3 regions of the Methylobacillus flagellatus KT genome follow, and region 3 is predicted to be linked to each of the others. Evidence: riboswitches for the same ligand, from Rfam matches in the RefSeq annotation. Region 3 holds a riboswitch; each other region holds the start of a gene.

Region 1 (7,531 bases), 580 kb from region 3:
TCAGGCAAAGCTGGATCATTTCACCTGCCGTGGACAATGAGATTGCCGGCCTAGGGCCTTTATACAACCGTAATTCCTGCATTGCCTGTCATGCCAAGAATGGCCGGGGCTTTGCACCCGGCTCGCCTGAAGAGTCCATGCGCGCCATGCTCGTGCGCCTGAGCCTGCCGGGAAAAACACACACGGGCGCGCCCCTGCCACATCCAGCCTATGGCGACCAATTACAGGAGTTCGGCGCCCCTGGTATCGAAGCTGAAGGCCGAGCCCGCTTGCATTACGAAGATATCATCGTGGTGCTGAATGGAGGTGAGGCCATCCGCCTGCGCAAGCCAGTATTGAGCTTCAGCAGCTTAGCCTACGGCCCACTTCCTCATGACATTCAAACCTCGGCCCGCATTGCGCCTGCCATCTATGGCATGGGCCTGCTCGAGGCGATTGCGGACAACAGCTTGCTTGCATTGCAGAACACCCCCAAGCCCGGGCGGATCAAAGGGCGGGTAAACCGCGTTTGGAGCGTGGAACGACAGCAGCAGGTCATCGGGCGTTTTGGCTGGAAAGCCAATGTCGCCACGCTGCGAGAGCAAACGGCCAGCGCCTTGGCAGGAGACATGGGCTTAAGCTCGCACCTGTTCCCGCAAGGCAACTGCGCCGAGCGTCAGACAGCCTGCAGGCAAGCTCCCACCCCAGGCCATCCGGAAATTTCGACCACCCAGCTCGCACACATGGAATTCTACCAATTGGCGCTAGCCGCACCCTCCCCGCGCCGCCAAGAGGATCCCCGCGTGCAACAGGGCGCAATGCTGTTCCGCCAGGCCCAGTGTGCAGCCTGCCACCTGCCCGCAATCAAGACTGGTGAATTTCCCAGGCTGGCGCCGCTGGGCAACCTGACCATTGCCCCTTACACAGACTTGCTGTTACATGATATGGGGCCAGGGCTGGCAGACCATCGGCCTGATTTTTCCGCCAGCGGCAGCGAGTGGCGCACCCCTCCGCTCTGGGGAATCGGCCTGGCAAAAAAGGTGGAGCCGAATGCAGGCTTCCTGCACGATGGCCGTGCCAGGACGATATTGGAAGCCATCCTGTGGCATGGTGGTGAAGCGCAGGAGGCCCGCGACATGGTGCAACAGATGTCTCCCGAGGACAGGCAATCGCTGCTCGACTTCATCGAGTCGCTTTAACAAGTTCGACGCAACGCCCCTGACTAAGCGCTCTGCCGCAGTGAGTACGAGCTCGTCCAAGCGACCAGGTTTTGTCAGCGGTCCTTAATCTCCGGTATAGGCTTGCTGCGAAAGGATTATCATATGTTTGTCCGCAGATTTCTTTACACGCACTGATATCATGATCGCCATTCTCGAAGCCAAGCACGCCGGCCTGCTCTCTCGTCAATATTGGTCCCGCAACATCATGTCCGGATTGATCGTCGGCGTTGTGGCCCTTCCGCTGGCCATGGCCTTTGCGATCGCCTCCGGCGCCAAGCCTGAACAAGGGTTATATACGGCGATAGTGGCAGGCACACTCGCCTCCCTGTTCGGCGGCAGCCGGCTGCAGATTACCGGGCCGACGGGGGCATTCATCGTCATTCTCTCCGGCATTACAGCGAAATATGGCATTGCCGGCCTGCAGATCGCCACCCTGATGGCAGGCGCAATGCTGTTGCTCATGGGGCTGGCACGCATGGGAAGCGTGATTCGGTATATCCCGGAACCTGTGATCATCGGCTTTACCAGCGGAATCGCCGTCATTATTTTCGTAGGGCAGTGGCAGGATTTTTTTGGCCTTGCTCCACAAGCATCGCATCATTTTCATGAAAAGCTGTTGCACCTGGTCGAAGCGCTGCCGCAGCTGCAATGGCAGACTTCATTACTTGGCGCGTTCACGCTGGCAGTGCTGGTCCTGTCCAACCGGTACTTGAAAAAGATTCCTGGTCCCCTGGTCGCCATCGTGGCAGCCACTGTCGTGCAGTCCGTCTTCCAATTTCAGCAAGTTGCTACCATTGGCAGCGCATTCGGCGGCATTCCGCAGGCATTACCGCATTTTTCCCTCCCCGAAGGCATCGGCCCCGCTGTCATGATCGAGCTGATCGGCCCAGCGTTCACTATTGCATTGTTGGGCGCCATCGAATCACTGCTGTCAGCCGTCGTGGCGGACAATATGGCAGGAACACGCCACCAGCCGAACCAGGAGCTGATTGGACAAGGCATTGCCAATATCGCCTCGCCATTGTTTGGCGGCTTTGCCGCCACCGGCGCGCTGGCGCGTACCGCCACCAACATCCGCAACGGAGCCAACAGCCCGTTGTCCGGCATCGTACATGCCGTCACTCTGGTGTTGATCGTGGTCTTGCTGGCCCCATTGGCCGTGAATGCTCCCCTGGCGGCGCTGGCGGCCATCTTGTTCGTGGTGGCCTATAACATGAGCGAAGTCCATCGCTTCCTGCATATTGCCAGGACTGCGCCGCGGGCGGATGTCGCCGTGCTGCTGATCACTTTCCTGCTTACCGTATTCAGCGACCTGGTCATTGCCGTCAATATCGGCGTCGTACTTGCCGCACTGCTGTTCATGAAACGCATGGCGGACACGGTGAATGTGACGCAGCTGAGTGATGACGACTTGCAGCAGGAATATGGCCCGCATGCATGGCACCTGCCGCCGGGCACACTGGTATACCGCCTGGAAGGACCTTTTTTCTTTGGAGCGGCCGAGCACCTGCAGCGCCGCCTGCAAACCATAGGCGAGAACACCGACACCATCGTGCTGCGTATGGCGCGCGTGCCGATCATGGATGCTACCGGTCTGCAGGCGTTGTGGAACCTGCTGGATACATGCAAGCAACACAATATTCGACTAGTGATTGTGGAAGCCAGGCCCAATATTCTGGAGAAGCTGCGCCGCTCGGGGATTATCGGCCAGATAGGCCCGCATCATGTGCTGCCCCACCTGCACTTACTATGGCAGGAGGCACCTTCCTCGCCCTTGCCTGGTTGACACAGTCTGCGATGGTATCCAGCCCGCCCCATCCCAGGCTGTCGCTGGACATAAAAAAATTGGCGCTATCTTCATCATCTTTGTTAAGATAGCCGCCACGCTAGGGGTCCTGAAGAGCCAATCTTCTGGTGAGATATACCCTTGAACCTGAACTGGATAATGCCAGCGTAGGAAAGCGCAAAGCCACTAAGGTCCATTCTGCCTATCTGGGGCTTTTCGTCCGTTCCTGCGCGTGCCTGTCCCTAACGCGAGTGAACGCACACCATGCCTGCCTCTACTTTCCGTCCACACATCAACATGCTGGCTATCGCCTGCGTATTTTCACCGGCAGCCCAAGCCCAGGATGCCAGCAAGGCCGATCACCCATCACTACCTGAGACCGTCGTCACCTCCGCGCCTGCCGGCAGCCCGGCACGCCGCGCCAGTGTCGGCAGCTTTCCCGAAGCATCCTTGCTGGACACGCCAGCTTCCATCAACGTGATCACCCATGAGCAAATGCAGGATCGCAGCATACGCTCCGCCACTGATGCGGTGAAATGGGATGCCAGCGTACAGAACTCCTACAATGCGGTCGGGCTGGCAGACTGGTTTGCCATCCGTGGATTTGTGCTTAATCAAGGCGCCAACTACCGCAAGGATGGCATGGTGATTCTTGCGCAAGCCATGGTGCCCATGGAAAACAAGGAGCGCATCGAGATTCTCAAGGGCCTTGCAGGAATGCAGGCAGGGATTGCTTCATCAGGCGGTATAATCAACTATGTGACCAAGCGCCCTACCGACGTCCCATTGCGTTCGGCAACATTCGAAGTTCGCGAACGCGGTACGGTATACGGCGCCGTCGACCTGAGTGGCCGCTCAGAAGATGGTATCTTCGGTTATCGCATCAATGCCGCAGCGGAAGACATCAAATCTTATGTCGATGGCTCGACCGGCAACCGCAACTTCATTTCTGGGGCATTCGATTTTCACCTCAGTCCCCGGGCATTGCTGCAGCTTGATCTCGACTACCAGCACAAGTCACAGCTGACCGTGCCGGGATTTCAGCTGCTGGGGCCGGAGCAAAGAATCCCGACCGGTGTCAGTGCCAAACAAATGCTCAACGATCAATCCTGGAGCCGGCCAGTGGTGGATGATAGCTACAATATCGGGCTGAAGTTCAATTATGAGTTGAATGACCACTGGCATACCACCCTGCAGGCCAACCAATCGACCCTGCATCGCGATGATGCCGTGACCTTGCCTTCAGGCTGCCAGACGCAAGGACTGATAGTCGGTTTCTGCAGCGACGGCAGCTATTCGATGTATGACTTGCGCCGCAAGAACGACAAGCGCTCGATCACCGCCACCCAGGCTCTGCTGCAAGGCAACTTCACGACAGCCAGCGTACACCATGAGCTCATTGCCGGCCTGTCGACGCTGAACCGTCGCGATCATTTTGCCGACTATGTGTACAACTATGTGGGTGAAAGCAATATCTACGCGCCCGTCTACTATGACAACTTCCCACTTGCCGACGTCAACCCCGTGCGTTTGCGTCGTAAGGATGAAGAGCGCGCACTGTTCGTGCAGGATGTAATGTCCCTGACCAACCAGCTCAAGCTGCATGCCGGCGTGCGTTATGTACAGTTCAAGCGTGATCAGTTCAACTCATCAGGGGTGTTGACGCACCGCACGGATGACGATTTTGTCTTGCCCAACCTCGCGCTGGTTTACAAGCTGCAGCCGGAACTGGCGGTGTATGGTGCCTACTCACAAGGCCTGGAGCCAGGCGGTACGGCACCCACAGGCACGACTAACGCAGAAGTCATCATGGATCCCAACAAGTCCAGGCAAGTCGAGTTCGGCGTGAAAGCGGAAGTGACACCGAGCGTCAGTGTATCTGCCGCCGTATTCGAGATCAAGCGCAAGAATGAATATGTGGATGCCACACCCACCTACGTCGTCAATGGCACGCAGGTCAACCGTGGCCTTGAATTTGCCGCCCAAGGACGCGTCACTCGCAACTGGGCGCTGAGCGCCAGCGTCACCGCCTTGCAGGCAAGGGCCGAAGGCACGGGCGATGACCGTATCGAAGACAAACAAGCCGGCAATGTACCGAGGTTCAGGTCTGCGCTGTACAGCGAATATACCTGGCCTGGCTTGCCTGCGCTCAAGCTGAACGCGGCATGGATTTATTCAAGTAGCAAGGCCTTCGCGCCAAGCAACGAGATTGCGGCATTGAACAGAAAAGTGGAGGGCTACCATGTCCTGAACCTGGGCGGCGCCTATACTACCAAGCTCGGCAATACAGCAACCACCTTCCGCTTTGGCGTAGACAACGTATTCAACAAGTTCTATTGGGGAGATGCGTCCAGCGCATTCGGCGGCTACCTGATTCCCGGTGCACCGCGCATCTTCCGCCTGTCCGCGCAAATCGATTTCTAACCCGCGCAGCAGATTGTTCCTTGGAGCAGCATCTCTAGGAGCATGCGGTTCATGTCAATCCAACCTGTTGCAGAAAAATAGTTGCGACGTGATGGCGGCCAGAGCTACCGTCAACGGTGCCCCGAGCCGGGCCGCCATCACCCACACTGCTCCACAGGCTCCAGATCCTGCAACTCCTCATCCGTGAACAACCGGGAATGGATGAGGAAATGCTTCCCTGTCGCCTGCTCCAGTGAAAACATGCCACCGTGACCGGCAATGGCATCCAGCGTCAAATGTGTATGCTGCCAATATTCAAACTGGGTCTTGTTCATGTAGAACGGCACACCATGCACCGTTCCCACCTTGACATCTGATGCCCCCAGCAAGAACTCTCCCTCCTGCAGGCACATGGGTGCACTGCCTTCACAGCAGCCACCTGACTGATGGAACATCAAGCTGCCATGCCTGGCCTTCAACTCATCGATCAATGCGGCTGCCGCTGGGGTGGCCACTATCCGGCTCGCGCTCATATTCATCCTCCAGACCAAGAGATGCAGAAAGAAAAACGCCTGGGTTAGACCAGCCAACCCAGGCGTCCATTCCCTTAACCTCGGGCTATCCTAGAAAAAGCCCAATGCATTGGGGCTGTAACTGACCAGGAGATTCTTGGTTTGCTGGTAATGATCCAGCATCATGCGGTGGTTCTCGCGGCCAATGCCGGACTGCTTATAACCGCCGAATGCAGCGTGCGCTGGATACAAGTGGTAGCAATTGGTCCAGACGCGGCCGGCCTGGATCCCGCGACCAACACGGTAAGCACGGCTGCCGTCACGGGTCCATAAACCTGCACCCAGGCCGTACATGGTGTCATTGGCGATTTCCAGCGCTTCCTTCTCGTCCTTGAAAGTCGTAACAGACAAAACCGGCCCGAAGATTTCTTCCTGGAAAATGCGCATCTTGTTGTGGCCCTTGAACACGGTTGGCTCGATATAGTAGCCTTCGCTCAGGTCGCCTGGCAGCTTGGTTGCATTTCCGCCGGTCAGCAACTGTGCGCCCTCTTCCAGTCCCAACTTGATATAGGACATGATGATCTCTACCTGCTCGCTGGAAGCCTGCGCCCCGATCATTGTGGACTTGTCCAGTGGACTGCCCTGTTTGATCGCCTTGACACGCTTGATCGCACGCTCGATGAACTGTTCGTAGATGGACTCCTGGATCAGTGCACGGCTAGGACAGGTGCAGATTTCGCCTTGGTTCAATGCGAACAGGGTAAAACCTTCCAGTGCCTTATCGAAATAGGCATCGTCCTTATCCATCACATCTTCAAAGAAGATATTGGGAGACTTGCCGCCAAGCTCGAGTGTCACCGGAATCAAGTTCTGGCTCGCGTATTGCATGATCAGTCGGCCAACGGAGGTGGAGCCGGTGAAGGCAATCTTGGCGATACGCGGACTGGTTGCAAGCGCCTTTCCCGCCTCGACGCCATGGCCATTCACCACATTCAGCACGCCGGGAGGCAATAGATCGCCTATCAGCTCCATGACAACCAAAATCGACGCCGGCGTCTGCTCAGCAGGTTTCATGACGATACAATTGCCCGCAGCCAGCGCTGGGGCCAGCTTCCATGCTGCCATCAAAATAGGGAAGTTCCATGGAATGATCTGGCCGACCACACCCAGCGGCTCATGGAAGTGATAAGCCACAGTCTCATGATCGATTTCGCTGATACCGCCTTCCTGGGTACGGATGCAACTAGCGAAATAACGGAAATGGTCGATCGCCAGCGGAATGTCGGCAGCCATGGTTTCACGGATGGGCTTTCCGTTATCGATGGTCTCCGCAATCGCGATAGTTTCCAGGTTGGCTTCCATCACATCGGCAATCTTGAGGAGGATATTGGCACGTCCGGTCCCTGAAGTCCTGGCCCAGGCCTCCTTGGCCGCATGTGCGGCATCCAAGGCCAGGTTGATATCCTTTTCATTCGATCGCGGCACCTGGCAGAATACCTTGCCAGTCACCGGGCTGATGTTGTCGAAGTACTCGCCATCCACCGGCGCAACCCATTGCCCTCCAATATAATTGTCATACTTATTTTTGTACGGAACCTTAATACCTAGGCCTTTCAAGCTATCCAGACTCA
Region 2 (7,531 bases), 790 kb from region 3:
GCGAACCTCCTATTTTCGTATAGATGACACTATTCGATTGTTTTCAATGACAATATTCGGTATTCAATGGTTTGATGATGGCTGTGCTGGGAAGGGTTTGTCAACAAGTCCTTGCTACCTTAAAGCTGTCCCCCATCCAGTTTACGGACGCTGCCGTTGAGCGTGGTCAGGTCGAAATGCTGTTTTCGGCGCTTGAGCAAGCGCATGAGGGTAATCACGACAACCGGGGCCAGGGCAGCAAGCAGGAAGGACTCCAGCAAATGTGTCACCGGCTGGTAAGGCATCGGAAACATGAACAGGCCTGCGGCGAGTCCTGCCACGGTGCCTGTGACGGCTTCGCGGCCGGTGTGGGAGCGGCTGAACAGGCCAAAGAACACCGGAAACGCTGCCGCTGCGCAGAGCAGGTCTGCCAGCAGGAACAGGTAGAGCACGCTGTAGCCTTGCGCGGCGACGACCAGCACGGGAATCGCAACCAGCAGGACCAGCCAGCGCGACAGGCGCATCAGGCTGGCTGCGCTACTTCTGGGCATGACGCGGCCGATATCAACCGCCACGATGCTGGAGATGGCGCTGATGGCCGTGTCCACGCTGCACATGACCAGCGAGATGCCCAGCGGAATCAGGGCGACGGCCAACCAGAGCGGGATATTGGGCATGATCACGCTGAACAACGCCACTGAGCTGTCGCCGTCCGGTGTCATTGCCATGAAGGCCAGTCCGAACAAGCCCATGATGAAGATGAAGGGCACGACGAGAATGCCGCCGAGCAGGAAGCCGTTGCGCATGGTAGGGATGTCCTTGGCGGAGTAGATGCGCTGCCAGTTGCCTTGGTGGAAGATGCCGGTGAGCAGGATGGCGACAAAGAAGGTGAGCCCGGCCTTGATGCCGCCGATATCCTCCAGGTCGATCAACTGCGGCGCGGTGTGCTGCAGCTTTTCCGCGATCGGGGCAATGCCGCCGGTCGCCTGCCATCCGATGAAGACCAGCGCGGCCAACAGCGGGATGATGATGACGATCTGCACCTTGTCGGTGAAGATGGAGGCACGGAGGCCGCCGTAGGTGGTGTAGAGCAGCGTGAAGCCGAGCACGATGGCAGCAGTGGCCCAGAGCGGCACCGGCGCGAGCAGCGTGACCATCTTGGCGATGGCGGTGATCTCGGCGCTCATGGCGATGAACAGGTAGAACAGCATGATGGTCAGCGCAAGCAGGTACATGGGCTTGCCGTAGCGGGCGATGAGGAATTCAGTCAGCGAGTGACCGCTGGGCATCAGCTCGCGCATGCGCTTGCCGAGCGGGATCATGGCAAGTCGGGGCGACATGGCGCCAATAGCATAGCCGATCACGGCAGTCAGGCCGCCCCAGGTCGCTGCCTGCGCAGGCGAGAACAATATCCATGCGCCCAGCGACGAGGCCAGCAGGGTCATGATACTGGCCAGCGTACCCTGGCTATTACGCGCGACGATGTATTCCTCAAGATTGCCGCGGAACCTGCGTGAATAAGCTATGCCAGCGATGGCGAAAATGGCGGCGAAAAAGACCAGCCAGGTGAAAACGGCTTGTGTACTGAGCATTGCGTGGTGACTCCTGGTAATCGGCGAACGACAAGGAGCACGCACATCGAATGCGTTGTTTCCTTCCTTTCGCCAGCATGGTCTGGATCAAGTATTAAGGGTCATGACGGTTGTCATTTCTCAGCCGCAAGCGGCTCCCCTAGGTTAGGTCTGGAATTATAGCGATATTCTTCCAGTGTGCGATGAAGACATGCGGATAATTCATGTTTCATGGTATGGTTCGGCCTCAGAGTGGCTAAATAAAACTCAGCCAAGCGATCCTGACTGGGCGCTCTGCCGCAGACCGTACAAATAGTACGGCAAGGCAGAGCACAACAACGTCAGGAGAGTTTTGTTAGCCACTCTTCGGCACGGGGTGCCTTGTTTGAATGATTCAATTCAGTCAGGGCTGAGAACACACCCGTATACCTGATCCAGATCATACTGGCGGAGGAATGCCTGTCGCAGTTTGCGCTGCCATGTATTCCCTTGCCATGGACCATTGCAAAGGAATTACATGGGCAATCCATCTTCATCGCTACTCCCGATTCAAGAACAACTCGTGCTCGTCACCGGCGCAGGCCGTGGGCTGGGGCGGCATATCGCTCGCGCCTTCCTTGGTCAGGGGGCAAGTGTGGTCGTCAACTATCTTCACAGTGCGGAAGCCGCCGAGGCCTTGGCAGATGAAGCGCCGGGGCGGGCCTTGGCGATCCGGGCGGACGTGAGTGATGCCGTTGCCGTGCGGGCGATGGTGGAGCAGGCGCAGGCGCATTTCGGCAAGACCGTAACCACCATCGTGAACAACGCCCTGCCTGACTTCAAGTTCAACGGCGATGCGCGGTCGCATGCGCATGAGCTGGCATGGGAAGAGTTGCAGCAGCAATTTGAGGGTGTGGTGCGCGGTGCCCTTAATACCGTCCAGGCCTGTTTGCCTGGCATGCGTGCGCAGGGCGGCGGCCGGGTGATCAATATCGGCACCAACCTGTTCCAGAACCCGGTAGTGCCTTACCATGATTACACCGCCGCCAAGGCAGCGCTGCTTTCCCTCACGCGCACCCTGGCGCAGGATCTGGGGCCTGATGGCATCACGGTCAACATGGTGTCGGGCGGCCTGCTGCGCACGACTGACGCCTCTGCTGCCACACCGGATGCCGTATTTGACCTGATTGCCGCGAGCACACCCTTGCGCCGCGTTACTACGCCGGAAGAGTTCGCCGACGCGGTGCTGTTCTTCGCTTCGCCCTGGTCGCGCGCGGTGACGGGGCAGAACCTGGTGGTGGATGGCGGGCTGGTCAAGAATTAGGATGGCTGACGCCATTTTTCTGGCGTTGTTGCCCAGCTCTGGCGTTATTTCTTGCGCTGCCTGCGGCAAGTCGTCTAGCCAGGATCGCTGCTAAGCTTTTTTCCAGCCATTCTTGCTCGCGTCAATATGCTATCCGCTGACTCAGCGCCTGTCATGATCGAATTCACTAAAGAGGCTTTTGTTCTGCCATGATGCACATCAACTTGTTCCTGTTCGGCTGCGGCCACCACAATGCGGCCTGGCGCCACCCGGATTCCCAGGTCGAGCGGCTTGGTGATATCCGCTATTACGAGGAAATGGCGCAGCTGGCCGAGCGTGGCAAGCTGGACGCCGTGTTCTTTGCCGACGGCCATGCCACCAACAACATCACCGATGGTCCACGCTGGTTTCTCGAACCGGTGACCATGCTTACGGCCATCAGCCGCGCCACCCGGCACATCGGCTTGGTGAGCACGATTTCCAGCACCTTCTTCACACCATTCCATGCCGCACGGCTGATGGCTTCGCTTGACCATATTTCCGGTGGGCGCGCGGGCTGGAACGTGGTGACGTCCATGTTCGACGTCGAGGCCCGAAATCACGGCTATGAAGCCATGCCTGGCCATGCTGAGCGCTATGCCCGGGCAGAAGAGTTCATCCAGGCGGTGCTGCAGTTGTGGGATAGCTGGGACGATGGTGCGCTGCTCAACGACCGCGCTGGCGATTACGTCGACGAAAGCCGGGTGCGCCAGATCAACCACCGGGGCAAGCATTTTCTCGTCGACGGGCCGTTGACCGTGCCGCGCCCGCCGCAGGGACATCCCGTGCTGTTCCAGGCCGGCGCTTCCGAGCATGGTCGCGCGCTGGCGGCAAAACACGCTGAGGCGATCTATGCGGTGGCCTACGACCTGCCATCGGCCCAGGCCTATTACCGTGACGTCAAGGCCAGGGTCAAGGCTGCCGGACGGCAGGTGGATGTGCCCATCCTGCCCGGCCTGGTGACCTTCATCGGCTCAACTGAGGCTGAGGCGCGTGCCAAGCAGCGCGCACTGGATGAACTGCTGCCTGCGGAAACCTCGTTGCGGCAATTGCAGTTGTTCATCGACCAGGATTGCATGGGCTGGGAGCTGGATGCCCCGGTGCCGCCATTACCGCCGTTGGAAGCCTTCACCGGCCCCAAGGGGCGCTACGCCACCGTGTTGCGCATCATTGAAACCGAGCGGCCCACGGTACGCCAGCTATTGGGCCGCCTGGCGGCCGGAGGAGGGCATTGCACCATGGTTGGCACTCCCGAGCAGGTGGCAGACCAGATGGAGCATTGGTTCCGCAATGGCGGCGCCGATGGGTTTAACCTGATGCCACCTGTGCAGCCTGACAGCGTTCAGGATTTCGTCGACCATGTGATTCCCATCCTGCAACGGCGCGGCTTGTTCCGCGAGGATTACGAGCACACGACATTGCGCGGCCACCTGGGCCTAGCGCGGCCTGGGAGACAGTAGCCTGGCTCTTCCTTGTCCCGCGCCGGGTCCTATCTTGGATATCGCGCCGTCATGTATGATGTGAGCGCCTGGAACAGGCCCTAAACCATTGTTGAGAAAGCCGCTTGATGCCTGAGTCCGTCTCTGTAGATGTAATGCTTCACCTGCTCATTGCCTTGGGGGCAGGGTTATTGATCGGGGCCGAGCGTGGCTGGCAGGAGCGTGACGAGACAGAGTCCCGCCAGAGTGCAGGGATACGCACTTTCGCCCTGACCGGCCTGCTCGGGGGACTGAGCGCCCTGCTCAGCCAGCATCTCGGCATTGCGGTCTGGGTGACGGTGCTGGTGGCACTGATGCTGGTCGTCAGCATTGCCTATGTGGGCGACTTGCGCCGCAATGGCGACCAGGGCATTACCAGCGAGCTGGCGCTGCTGATTACTTTCCTGTTGGGCAGCCTGGCGCTCTCGGACAATGTCATGCTGGCCAGTGCCGGGGCGGTAGTGGTGGCCTTGCTGCTCAGCTTGAAGAATGTTCTGCATACCCTCTTGAAGCGCATGAGCGAGGCGGAGCTTTCCGGTGCGTTGAAGCTGCTATTCATCTCTGTGGTCATGCTGCCGGTGCTGCCCAACGAGTCCTACGATTCCTGGCAGGTGTTCAATCCCTACACCACCTGGTGGATGGTGGTGCTGATCGCAGCCCTCAGCTTCATTGCCTATATCGCCGTGCGTTTGACCGGCACGCGCTATGGCCTGATGCTCACGGCCATTCTCGGCAGCCTGGTTTCCTCTACCGCAATGACATTGACCCTGTCGCGCCTGTCTGCCAAGAACCTGCATAGTTTGCTGGCAGCGGGCCTGCTGGCGACCTCGGGTTTGATGTTCCCGCGCGTGTTGCTGGAAGTCGCTGTCGTGAATGCCTCCCTATTGCCGCCCATTGCCTGGTCGCTGGGCACCATGTTTCTGGTCTACATGGTCGGTGCGGCTGTTTTCTGGCGGCGGGCTGTCCATCAAGAGCCTGCAAACGCTGAAACTCCATTGCGCAATCCATTCGAATTGAGACCTGCGCTGCGGTTTGCCTTGTTGCTGACGCTCATTTTGTTCCTGGTGGAAGCGGGCCGGCGCTATTGGGGAGATACCGGCGTCTACCTGGTTTCTCTGATGGCCGGGATCGCCGATGTGGATGCAATCACCTTGTCCCTGTCGCGCAGTGCGCATCAGGAGCTTGCCAGCCATGTCGCGGTGCTGGGCATTGTCCTCGCGGTGGTCAGCAATAGCATCTTCAAGGCGGTTCTGGTCGGGTTGATAGGCGGGCGGGAGCTGGCATTGCGTACTTATCCTGTCATCGCACTGGCTTTGGTGGCTGGCATATCAGTATTGCTGCTCTCAGTCTGACGCCTTTGCTAGTAGGGAGAAGGGCTGAAATGACAGCCCTTGCGTGGTGATTCAGCACACTGATCGCCAATTCAGCAAGGCAATGCAGGGCAGGGCGGCAACGTGATGGGTTGGTTGAGGCCCTCAGGGGGCAGGCACGCCATACCTGTCTGCCTGCATCTTGCCATTGACGCTGTGTGAGCGTACATCCGGGGTAATCGGCAACATGCTGCTGTTCCAGTGTTGCCATTTTTCCTTGAGCTCGGCCAGCACCTGTGGATATTTCTCCGCCAGGTTGGCACGTTCGCGCTGGTCCTTGCTCAGGTCGAACAGGAACTCGTTGCCGTTGATTTTCAGGTATTTCCAGTCGGCTGAGCGCACGGCGGCCTGTTCCTGCCCCTTGTAGCGCCAGAAAAGTGTGCGCGGGCGCACGGCTGCTTCGCCAAGAATGACTGGCAGCACATTTTCGCCGTCAGGTTGGTAGCGGGCGTCGGGCTGCGTGCCCGCAGCAGCGAGCAATGTGGGTAGCCAGTCCATGAATGCTGTGTGTTCTGTGAACAGATTCCCGACAGGATTGCCAGAGGCGCGAATAATGCACTTATTAAATTATCACATCGTTGCAATAATTTAATATGATTAATAGTTATTAATATAGACGCGGGTTGTCATTCGTTAATGCATCATGAAGGAAACCCCGGTGTTTTCGACGATGACCTGAGTCAATTCTTGATGACCAACCTCACCCTTGATCATCGGCTACAGCTACCCAAGGCAAGACGCGATTGGTAAGCATGAGAGTTTCTGTTGAGTGATGTTGAGCCAGTATTGAAGAATGCGTTTGCAGAATTTAAGAGGCCTGTTGAGAAGTTTTCACTGAGAGGCTTGACTTTTTGTACATTCGTACAGTAGATTTCCACTCATGGGACAAGACAAAGATATTGAATACCTGGGCAAGCTCCAGGACTATTTTGCCGAGCACAAGACATTGCCTACCTTTAGTCATGTAGCGCAATTGCTTGGATTCAAGTCGAAAAATGCCGTGACTTCGTGTGTGGCACGCCTGAAACTGCAAGGCTTCATCGACTATGCGCCGGATAAGCGGCTTAAACCAGGCAGGCGCTTCTTTGAGCGCATCATTGCCGAGAGCACGGTGCAGGCCGGGTTTGCCACACCTGCCTATGGCGACAGCCTGGATACAATGGGGATCGATGACTATCTGATCGAGAAGCCATCGCAGACTATCCTGATCACGGTTCGCGGCGACTCCATGAAGGACGCGGGCATATTCGACGGTGATGTCGTCATCGTCGAAAAGCGCCCGTTTGCCAATGTCGGAGATATCGTCGTCGCCATCCTCAACAAGGAATTTACATTGAAGACCTTGGGCAAGGAGGGCAACCAGTTCGTATTGATTCCTGCCAACAAGGATTTCCCTGTCATCCGCCCAGAGGGGGATTTCGAGATATTCGGCGTGGTTGTGGGGCAGTTCCGCAAATACGGCTGAGCCGTATTGTGCTCACCATTACCGTAGCATCGACGCCATTGCCTATTTTCAAGGCAATGGCGTTTATTTTTGCACCATCAATTGCTTAGTGACGCCATCCCCAGACTGCCCACAATGTTATGCACAGATTTTGTGGTCATTCGTGGGCTTGCAGCGCTTTCCAGCCCAGCTCCCTCATGCACAGCAACAGGCCGCGTGTCGCCTTGGCAGTCTTCCCCGACATGTCAGGCTTATGTTCCGGGCCAAGTTGAGCCACGCATTGCTGAATGTCGCTTTTCAGGCTGTCGGCGCCACGGCCTGTTTTCCACCAGGAGTTGACGACAAAGATATCCATCGGGTCTGCCGGC
Region 3 (7,531 bases):
TGAGAACTTGCTTTCCACGCTGCGATCGGCTTGCTTGAGGCTGAATTCGCCATTGATGCCGCTGCTTTGCAGCTCCCTTGGCGAGCCCTTGATGTCCGCCAATACCAGTTGGGCCTTGATGCTCTGATCTGTTTTTTGCTGGCTGAAGGTCAATTCGGCCTTGTCACCCGATACCTCATCCTGACGTACGACCAGCCTGGGCGCAGCGAAATCTGCTGCCAGCTTGGCATCGGCAAGCTGACCGGCAAACGCAAGCTTGAGGCCGTTGACCAGGAATTCCATGTGTTCAGGGCGCGCATCCACATCGCCTGTCAGGCGGATGTCCACCTCCTGAACATCGGCGATATTACCCTTGACCACGGTATCCAGCTTTTGGATGGCAAAATGCTGGCTCTCGAGATCTGCCATGAAGTTGCCTTGCAACTTGACTCTTGCCTCGACCTTAGGTGCGCTGGCACTTACTTCGAAATTGCTGGCGAGGTCGAATGGCGTGGCAAGTGCAACGCGTCCGGTCTTGAGGTTGAACTTTTCGATGGCGTAGGTATTGTCTGTCGCCTCATCATGGAAGCTCACGGCAGAATTGCTGACGTTGATGCTGGAAATATCGAAGGCAATTTCCTGCGAAGACTCTTCCTTGTCCTCGCTTAGCAAGTCGTCAAAATTGGTACTACCATCCTGGTAGCGCACGATATTGGCCCGCGCGCCATCCACATAGACCGCATCTACCACCAGCTTCTTCCTCAATAAGGGGATCAGCGCTACGGAGACTTTGAGGCCTTCCACGGCAGCAAATTCCTTGTCGCCATTATGCTCGGAAAGGGAAATCCTGCCGAGATCCGCACCCAGCTTAGGCCAGAATGCGAGCTTGATGTCGCCGTCGATATCAAGCGTGCGCTGCTTCTTGTCCTTCACCAATTGCACGATCATGGGTTTGTAGTCGTTCGGGTTGAAAGTGGCGACAAACACCGCCACGATGATGACCAGCACCAGAACGATTCCGCCGAGGCCAAACAAGGAATACTTGAGGATTTTATTCATTCACCCATCCCGTTTCGATTGCGCGCGAAGAGGATAAGTGTATCACCGGCGGTGTTCGACCGGCAGTGATACACAATGGCGGCGATTACCAGTAATAAGCCAGGACAATGATGCCGAGCACGATACGGTAATAGGCAAAACCCTTGAAATCATGGTTGGCGACATAGCGGATCAAGGTTTTGATCGCCACCAGTGCGGCAAGGAAGGCGGTGATGAACCCCACGGCGAACATCGCCAGGTCCTCGAATACGAACAGACTGAAATTCTTGTACACGTCATAGAACGTAGCCGCGAGCATCACCGGGATTGCGAGAAAGAAGGAGAATTCAGTGGCCGTCTTGCGGTTGAGGCCGAAAATCATGCCACCCAGGATAGTGGCGCCGGAGCGCGACACACCAGGCATGATTGCGAGCGATTGTGCGCAACCGACCTTAAGCGCCTGCCATGGCGTAATCTCGTTGAGGTTGGACGCCTTGGCGGCCGGAGCCTTGTCGTGAGCATAGAGATTTTCTACCAGCAGGATGGCAAAGCCGCCAACGATCAAGGCACATGCTACGGTAATCGAGGAAAACAGATGCTCCTTGATAAAGCCGTGCAACAGCAATCCAAAAATGGCTGCAGGCAGGAAGGCGACGAACAGGTTGAGGATGAAGCGCTGCGAGGTATTGGTATGCAAGGTGGTCGCCACGGAGATCAGGCGGCTACGGTATTCCCAGCATACGGCAAGAATGGCGCCCAGCTGAATCACGATTTCGAATACCTTGCCCTTGTCGTCGTTGAAATCAAGCAAATCGCCAACGATGATAAGATGGCCCGTACTGCTGATAGGGAGGAATTCGGTGGCACCCTCGATAATGCCGAGGATAAAAGCCTTCAATAATAATAAGATATCCATGACCTGCTGTCTTTTTTGTTGATGTTGGCGGCATCATCATGCCGCATGCTTGTGACCCTGCGATGAACCGCCTCCCGACGGATCTGCAGAAATACCCTTATCCCTTAAGCAAGGAAAATGCCCGTGCCATCAGCTCTGCCTGGCTGCCTGGCAGTTTGCCGTCCGGGCTGAGCTTGTCAATCGCCTGCGGCAGGTACTCCGCCAGCTTGCTGCCGAAATCATCGACAGGCAGGGAAAACTGTGTCGCCATCGACTGAATCAACTCTGTGCCGAACACCTGCAACACCTGTTGCAGGTTCAATGGGAGATTATTGCCGGAACCCAACCATGACTCGACTTCTGCGTCCAGGCCGTTGGCCCGCAGCTTATCAAGCACGCCTTGCGGCCCGCCGCACTTGTTCATGAGCTCCAGCCCGGCCTGTATCATTGGGTTGCCGCTGCTACCCGCCATCTTGTTCATCACCGAGCCTGCAATACTGTCGAATAATCCCATCATGCTTCCTTGCTCATGTCCATGCATGGACCTTGTATCGTCTTCAAAATTACACGCTTCAGCGAGTTACCAAACGGCCGCCTGCCAATAAGACAGCCTGCCCAAGGTTGCCTAGAAACGCTCGCCTGGGCGCAGATAACGCCACATCCCAACAGGCAGCTTACCCAGGGTCACGCTACCAATGCGCACGCGCTTGAGCCCAACCACGGTAAGTCCAACCAGTTCACACATGCGGCGGATCTGGCGCTTCCGCCCCTCGCGCAGTACAAAACGCAGCTGGTCCTCATTCTGCCAGGAGACCTTGGCCGGCTTGAGCTTGACACCATCCAGGCTCAGGCCGTGATTGAGCTTCCTCAACCCTTCTTCGCTCAAGGTCCCGGTGACGCGCACCAGATACTCCTTCTCGACTGTCGAATCCTCGCCAATCAAGCGGCGAGCCACGCGGCCATCCTGCGTCAACACCAGCAATCCGGTGGAATCGATGTCCAGGCGACCGGCAGGTGCCAATCCTCGCAAATGCCCGCGTTTAAAGACCGTCTGGCTCGGATCTTCCTTCCACTGGTTGTCCGGATGCACCAATACCACCGCAGGCTCATAACCATCCTCTGCCTGGCCGGAGACATAGCCTACCGGCTTGTGCAGCAGGATAGTGACAGTCTCGGCTTGGTGCTGGTGCGCTTCCTTGCTGACTTCTATCTTGGCATCGGGCGCCACGCGTGTGCCCAGCACATCGACGACTTCGCCATTCACCTTCACCCAGCCATTGGCAATGAACTCGTCCGCCTCTCGGCGCGAGCACAGGCCGAGCTCGGCCATCCGCTTGGATAGCCTGGGCAATTCAGGCTGGCTGGGAACAGGCTTGGGTGAAAACTTGGGGTTGGTCTTTCTATCCTGGTTGAACTCGCCAGACTCGAACCCGTCGCGCTGCTTGCCGCCGCGGCGCGGCGTATCCCGATCGTCAAACTGGCGCGGCCTGCCGTCTTGCTTGCGATCTTGCTGGCTGGCAGAGACTGGCGACTTTGCTGGCCTTGCCGGGAGTTTGCCAGCCACTTGATGAGGGGCCGCGCTAGGCCGCGCTTTTCGTTCTTTTTCGGGGCCAGGCCCGGCTTCGACGTCTCTTGCCGTGGATGCCTTGGCGATATACTCCGGCACCGTCGTACGCGACCGCTTGGCGGGGTCCGCCCTGCGCACCGGCGGCTTGCCGGGAGCCTTAGGCGGAGTTGCCGCACCGGGTTTCAATTTAAGTGTGGTCATTATGCGATTTTAGCATAGCTGCAACCGCTATCCTGAATCCCACTAGGCGGCCTTCCATGTATGCACAATGAAAAAACAGGCATCCGTGTGTTTTGTCGGTTTCTTAAACCTTCTGATAAACCTCGCTGCCGCGCTTAACGAACTCGATCGCCTTTTCCTGCATGCCCTTGCTCAGCGCCGCCTGCTCGTCCACACCCAGCTTGTTGGCATATTCGCGCACGTCCTGGGTAATTTTCATTGAACAAAAGTGCGGACCGCACATGGAGCAGAAGTGCGCCTGCTTGGCCCCTTCCTGCGGCAGGGTCTCGTCGTGGAATTCCTTGGCTTTCTCCGGATCGAGGCCGAGGTTGAACTGGTCCTCCCACCGGAACTCGAAACGTGCCTTGGACAGGGCGTTGTCGCGAATCTGAGCGCCGGGGTGGCCTTTGGCCAGGTCGGCGGCGTGCGCGGCAATCTTGTAGGTGACGATGCCGACGCGCACGTCTTCCTTATCCGGCAGGCCCAGGTGCTCCTTCGGCGTGACGTAGCACAGCATCGCGCAACCGTACCAGCCTATCATCGCGGCGCCGATGCCGGAGGTGATGTGGTCGTAGCCGGGTGCGATATCGGTGGTCAAAGGTCCCAGAGTATAGAACGGGGCCTCGCCGCAATGCTCCAGCTGTAAGTCCATGTTTTCCTTGATCATGTGCATGGGTACGTGGCCAGGGCCTTCGATCATGGTCTGCACGTCATGCTTCCAGGCGATCCGGGTCAATTCACCCAAGGTTCTCAGCTCAGCAAACTGGGCTTCATCATTGGCATCGTAGATCGAGCCGGGACGCAGGCCGTCGCCGAGCGAGAAGCTGACATCGTAGGCCTTCATGATGTCGCAAATTTCCTCGAAATGCTCGTAGAGGAAAGACTCCTTATGGTGCGCCAGGCACCACTTCGCCATGATGGAGCCGCCGCGCGAGACGATGCCGGTCATGCGCCTGGCGGTCATCGGAATGTACTGCAAACGCACGCCGGCATGGATGGTGAAATAATCCACGCCCTGCTCCGCCTGCTCGATCAAGGTATCGCGAAAGATTTCCCAAGTCAGGTCTTCGGCCTTGCCGTTGACCTTTTCCAGCGCCTGGTAGATAGGCACGGTGCCGATCGGCACGGGTGAATTGCGGATGATCCACTCGCGCGTTTCGTGGATGTTCTTGCCGGTGGACAGGTCCATCACGGTATCGCCGCCCCAGCGGGTGCCCCAGACCATCTTCTCGACTTCTTCGCCTATGCTTGAGCTGACGGCGGAATTGCCGATATTGGCATTGATCTTCACGAGGAAATTGCGGCCGATGATCATCGGCTCGATTTCGGGGTGGTTGATATTGGCAGGAATGATTGCCCGGCCGCGCGCCACTTCGTCCCGGACGAACTCAGGCGTGATGATTTCAGGAATGGAAGCGCCGAAATGCTGCCCGGCATGCTGGGTCTGCAACAGTTCGCTCATGCCTTCGCGGCGCTGGTTCTCGCGGATGGCGATGAACTCCATCTCCGGAGTAATGATGCCTTGGCGCGCATAGTGCATCTGCGTCACGTTCCTGCCTGCCTTGGCACGCAACGGTTTGCGATGCAGGTTGAAGCGCATGTCGGCCAGCTTGGGATCGTGCAGCCGTTCCAGGCCATAGCTGGAAGTCGGCCCGTCCAGTTGCTCGGTATCGCCGCGCTCGGCAATCCAGCCAGCGCGCAGGGCCGGCAAACCGTTGCGGATGTCGATCTGCACATCCGGGTCAGTGTAAGGACCGGAAGTGTCGTAGACAATCACCGGCGGGTTCTTCTCGGCGCCGAATGCCGATGGCGTATCGGACAGGCTGATCTCGCGGAAAGGAACGCGGATGTCGGGGCGCGAGCCTTCGATATAGATCTTGCGGGAATTGGTAAAAGGCTGCGTTGCGCCCGGATCGACCTGGGCGGTGGCATTGAGGAAATTCTGCTGCAGGTTTTTGTCGGTGGCGTTCATTCAAGTCTCCAAAATGCGGGAAGCGTTTTGGAGTACCGACAGGGGAATAAAAAAATAGAAACCACCCCATCAAACCAAACTGCGCTTCCCTACGGTGGGATAATCCACATCAGGTTCAAAGGGTAATTCTCACTGCCATTGCATGCCTCAGCGTGCAACAGCAGACCCCTAGCGATGGAAGGAATGTACGTTAAAACCCTGATTCGATCAAGATTATTGTGGACGATGCACAGTTGATGCAGAGCATCATGTGCCTAAAGCTGGCAGGTCACGCGATCCAGCTTGAAACTCTGCCGTCTGGCGCTATAATCGGCAAACCGATAGCCATGCGATGGATAAGGACAATTGCGATGCACCATGATGTAGAACAAGCCCGCTTCAACATGATAGAGCAGCAGATCCGCCCCTGGGAGGTGCTTGACGGCACCGTGCTCGACCTTTTGGGCCGCGTGCCGCGCGAAGCGTTTGTCCCCGAGCAATATCGCGGCCTGGCGTTTGCCGATATCGAAATCCCCATCGGCTTCGGCCAGACCATGCTTTCCCCCAAGATGGAAGGCCGCATCCTGCAATCGCTGGAAATCAAGCCAACCGATAAAGTCCTGGAAATCGGCACCGGCAGCGGCTACTTCACCGCCCTGCTTGCCTCACTTGCGCAAGAGGTGCACAGCGTCGAGATCAATGCCGAACTCAGCAATCAAGCGCATCTCAAGCTGCTTCAGCAGCAAATCCACAATGTGACGCTGCATATAGGAGACGGCGCACGTGGGTGGCCGGGCAATGCCCCCTATGACGTGATCGTCTTCACCGGTTCACTGGCCCTGCCGCCGCTGATAAACGATCAGTTGCGCGTCGGCGGCAGGTTGTTCGCCGTCATTGGCGAGCCCCCCGTGATGGAGGCCACCATCATGCGCCGCATCAGCGAAGATGCGGTACGCCAGGACGTGATTTTCGAAACCACGCTTCCTCAGCTCGAGAACGCCCCCCAGCCGGAAAAATTCGATTTCTAGGAATATGGACCGGCACCTGGGTGCCTAGGTGCCATATCTCCGAGATATGACACACTACCCTGTGCACCCGTTCTTTATCATCCGCGCGCCTGCACATCCTGTCCATTGCCTTGGCACCTTTGCTGAAACTATCGATAGACACCGCTCAGCTAACATTATTTAATAATCATCCTTGATGATCCCTATCCTTCCAGCCTATGCTCCCTAGCATCAACAACTTGTCGGAATGCCAGGCGCCGGCTGATCCTCAGTGCCGCCTGAAAGCGATTGCTATGGCATGGGTGTCGCCATCATGCGCGGGAACAAGCCAGCGCATGGCCTGCATGTCCACCCAGTGATCCAGGCCTCCATCCCCAGCATGTAGGTATCGATATGCCGTTATTACTTTCGAGCACACCACTTCACTCATGGCTGTTAGCCATCTCCGTTTCCCTGCTGGTCGCTTGCCACAAGCCGGCACCCGAGGCGCCGCCACCACGGCCCGCCCTCGTCATGCAGCTCACCGACCTGCATACCGACCATGGCCAGTGGCTGACGGGAGAAGTGCGTCCTCGCTATGAATCGGCGCAGGGCTTTCGTATCGCAGGCAAGATCATCCAGCGTCACGTGGAAGTCGGTGACCATGTCAAGAAAGGCCAAATGCTGGCAAGGCTGGATGCCGAGGATAACCAGCTCTCGCTGGCCTCGGCCCAGGCCGCACTGCAGTCCGCAGAAGCGCAATTGGCCTTGGCCGAAGCCGACAGCAAACGCCAACGGCAACTATTCGAGAAGCGCTTCATTTCCGCAGCCGCCCTGGACACGGTGGAAACGCGCCTGAAGTCTAGCCTGGCACAGGTAATGCAGGCTCAGGCGCA

The links. A riboswitch is a leader RNA that binds a small molecule or an ion and turns the genes downstream of it on or off. The one in region 3 is predicted to bind thiamine pyrophosphate.
Region 1: it holds a riboswitch for thiamine pyrophosphate, as region 3 does, so the genes downstream of both, MFLA_RS10175 (TonB-dependent siderophore receptor) here and thiC (phosphomethylpyrimidine synthase ThiC) in region 3, are expected to answer to the same signal.
Region 2: it holds a riboswitch for thiamine pyrophosphate, as region 3 does, so the genes downstream of both, MFLA_RS09130 (sodium:solute symporter family transporter) here and thiC (phosphomethylpyrimidine synthase ThiC) in region 3, are expected to answer to the same signal.

Annotation. Positions count from the first base shown of each region.
Region 1 covers NC_007947.1:2,127,176-2,134,706, forward strand. Annotated here, with positions in the region: gene MFLA_RS10165 (di-heme oxidoredictase family protein) at 1-1,178, shown strand, start outside; gene MFLA_RS10170 (SulP family inorganic anion transporter) at 1,339-2,985, shown strand; TPP riboswitch at 3,078-3,176, shown strand; gene MFLA_RS10175 (TonB-dependent siderophore receptor) at 3,250-5,409, shown strand; gene MFLA_RS10180 (DUF779 domain-containing protein) at 5,547-5,921, opposite strand; gene adh (aldehyde dehydrogenase) at 6,012-7,531, opposite strand, start outside.
Region 2 covers NC_007947.1:1,915,985-1,923,515, reverse strand. Annotated here, with positions in the region: gene MFLA_RS09130 (sodium:solute symporter family transporter) at 120-1,571, opposite strand; TPP riboswitch at 1,619-1,722, opposite strand; TPP riboswitch at 1,913-2,023, shown strand; gene MFLA_RS09125 (3-oxoacyl-ACP reductase) at 2,068-2,853, shown strand; gene MFLA_RS09120 (LLM class flavin-dependent oxidoreductase) at 3,042-4,331, shown strand; gene MFLA_RS09115 (MgtC/SapB family protein) at 4,466-5,701, shown strand; gene MFLA_RS09110 (hypothetical protein) at 5,825-6,217, opposite strand; gene MFLA_RS09105 (LexA family protein) at 6,600-7,184, shown strand; gene MFLA_RS09100 (hypothetical protein) at 7,321-7,531, opposite strand, start outside.
Region 3 covers NC_007947.1:2,708,794-2,716,324, forward strand. Annotated here, with positions in the region: gene MFLA_RS12885 (AsmA family protein) at 1-1,038, opposite strand, end outside; gene MFLA_RS12890 (undecaprenyl-diphosphate phosphatase) at 1,124-1,933, opposite strand; gene MFLA_RS12895 (YidB family protein) at 2,031-2,429, opposite strand; gene MFLA_RS12900 (pseudouridine synthase) at 2,538-3,680, opposite strand; gene thiC (phosphomethylpyrimidine synthase ThiC) at 3,784-5,670, opposite strand; TPP riboswitch at 5,740-5,850, opposite strand; gene MFLA_RS12910 (protein-L-isoaspartate O-methyltransferase family protein) at 6,021-6,677, shown strand; gene MFLA_RS12915 (efflux RND transporter periplasmic adaptor subunit) at 7,050-7,531, shown strand, end outside.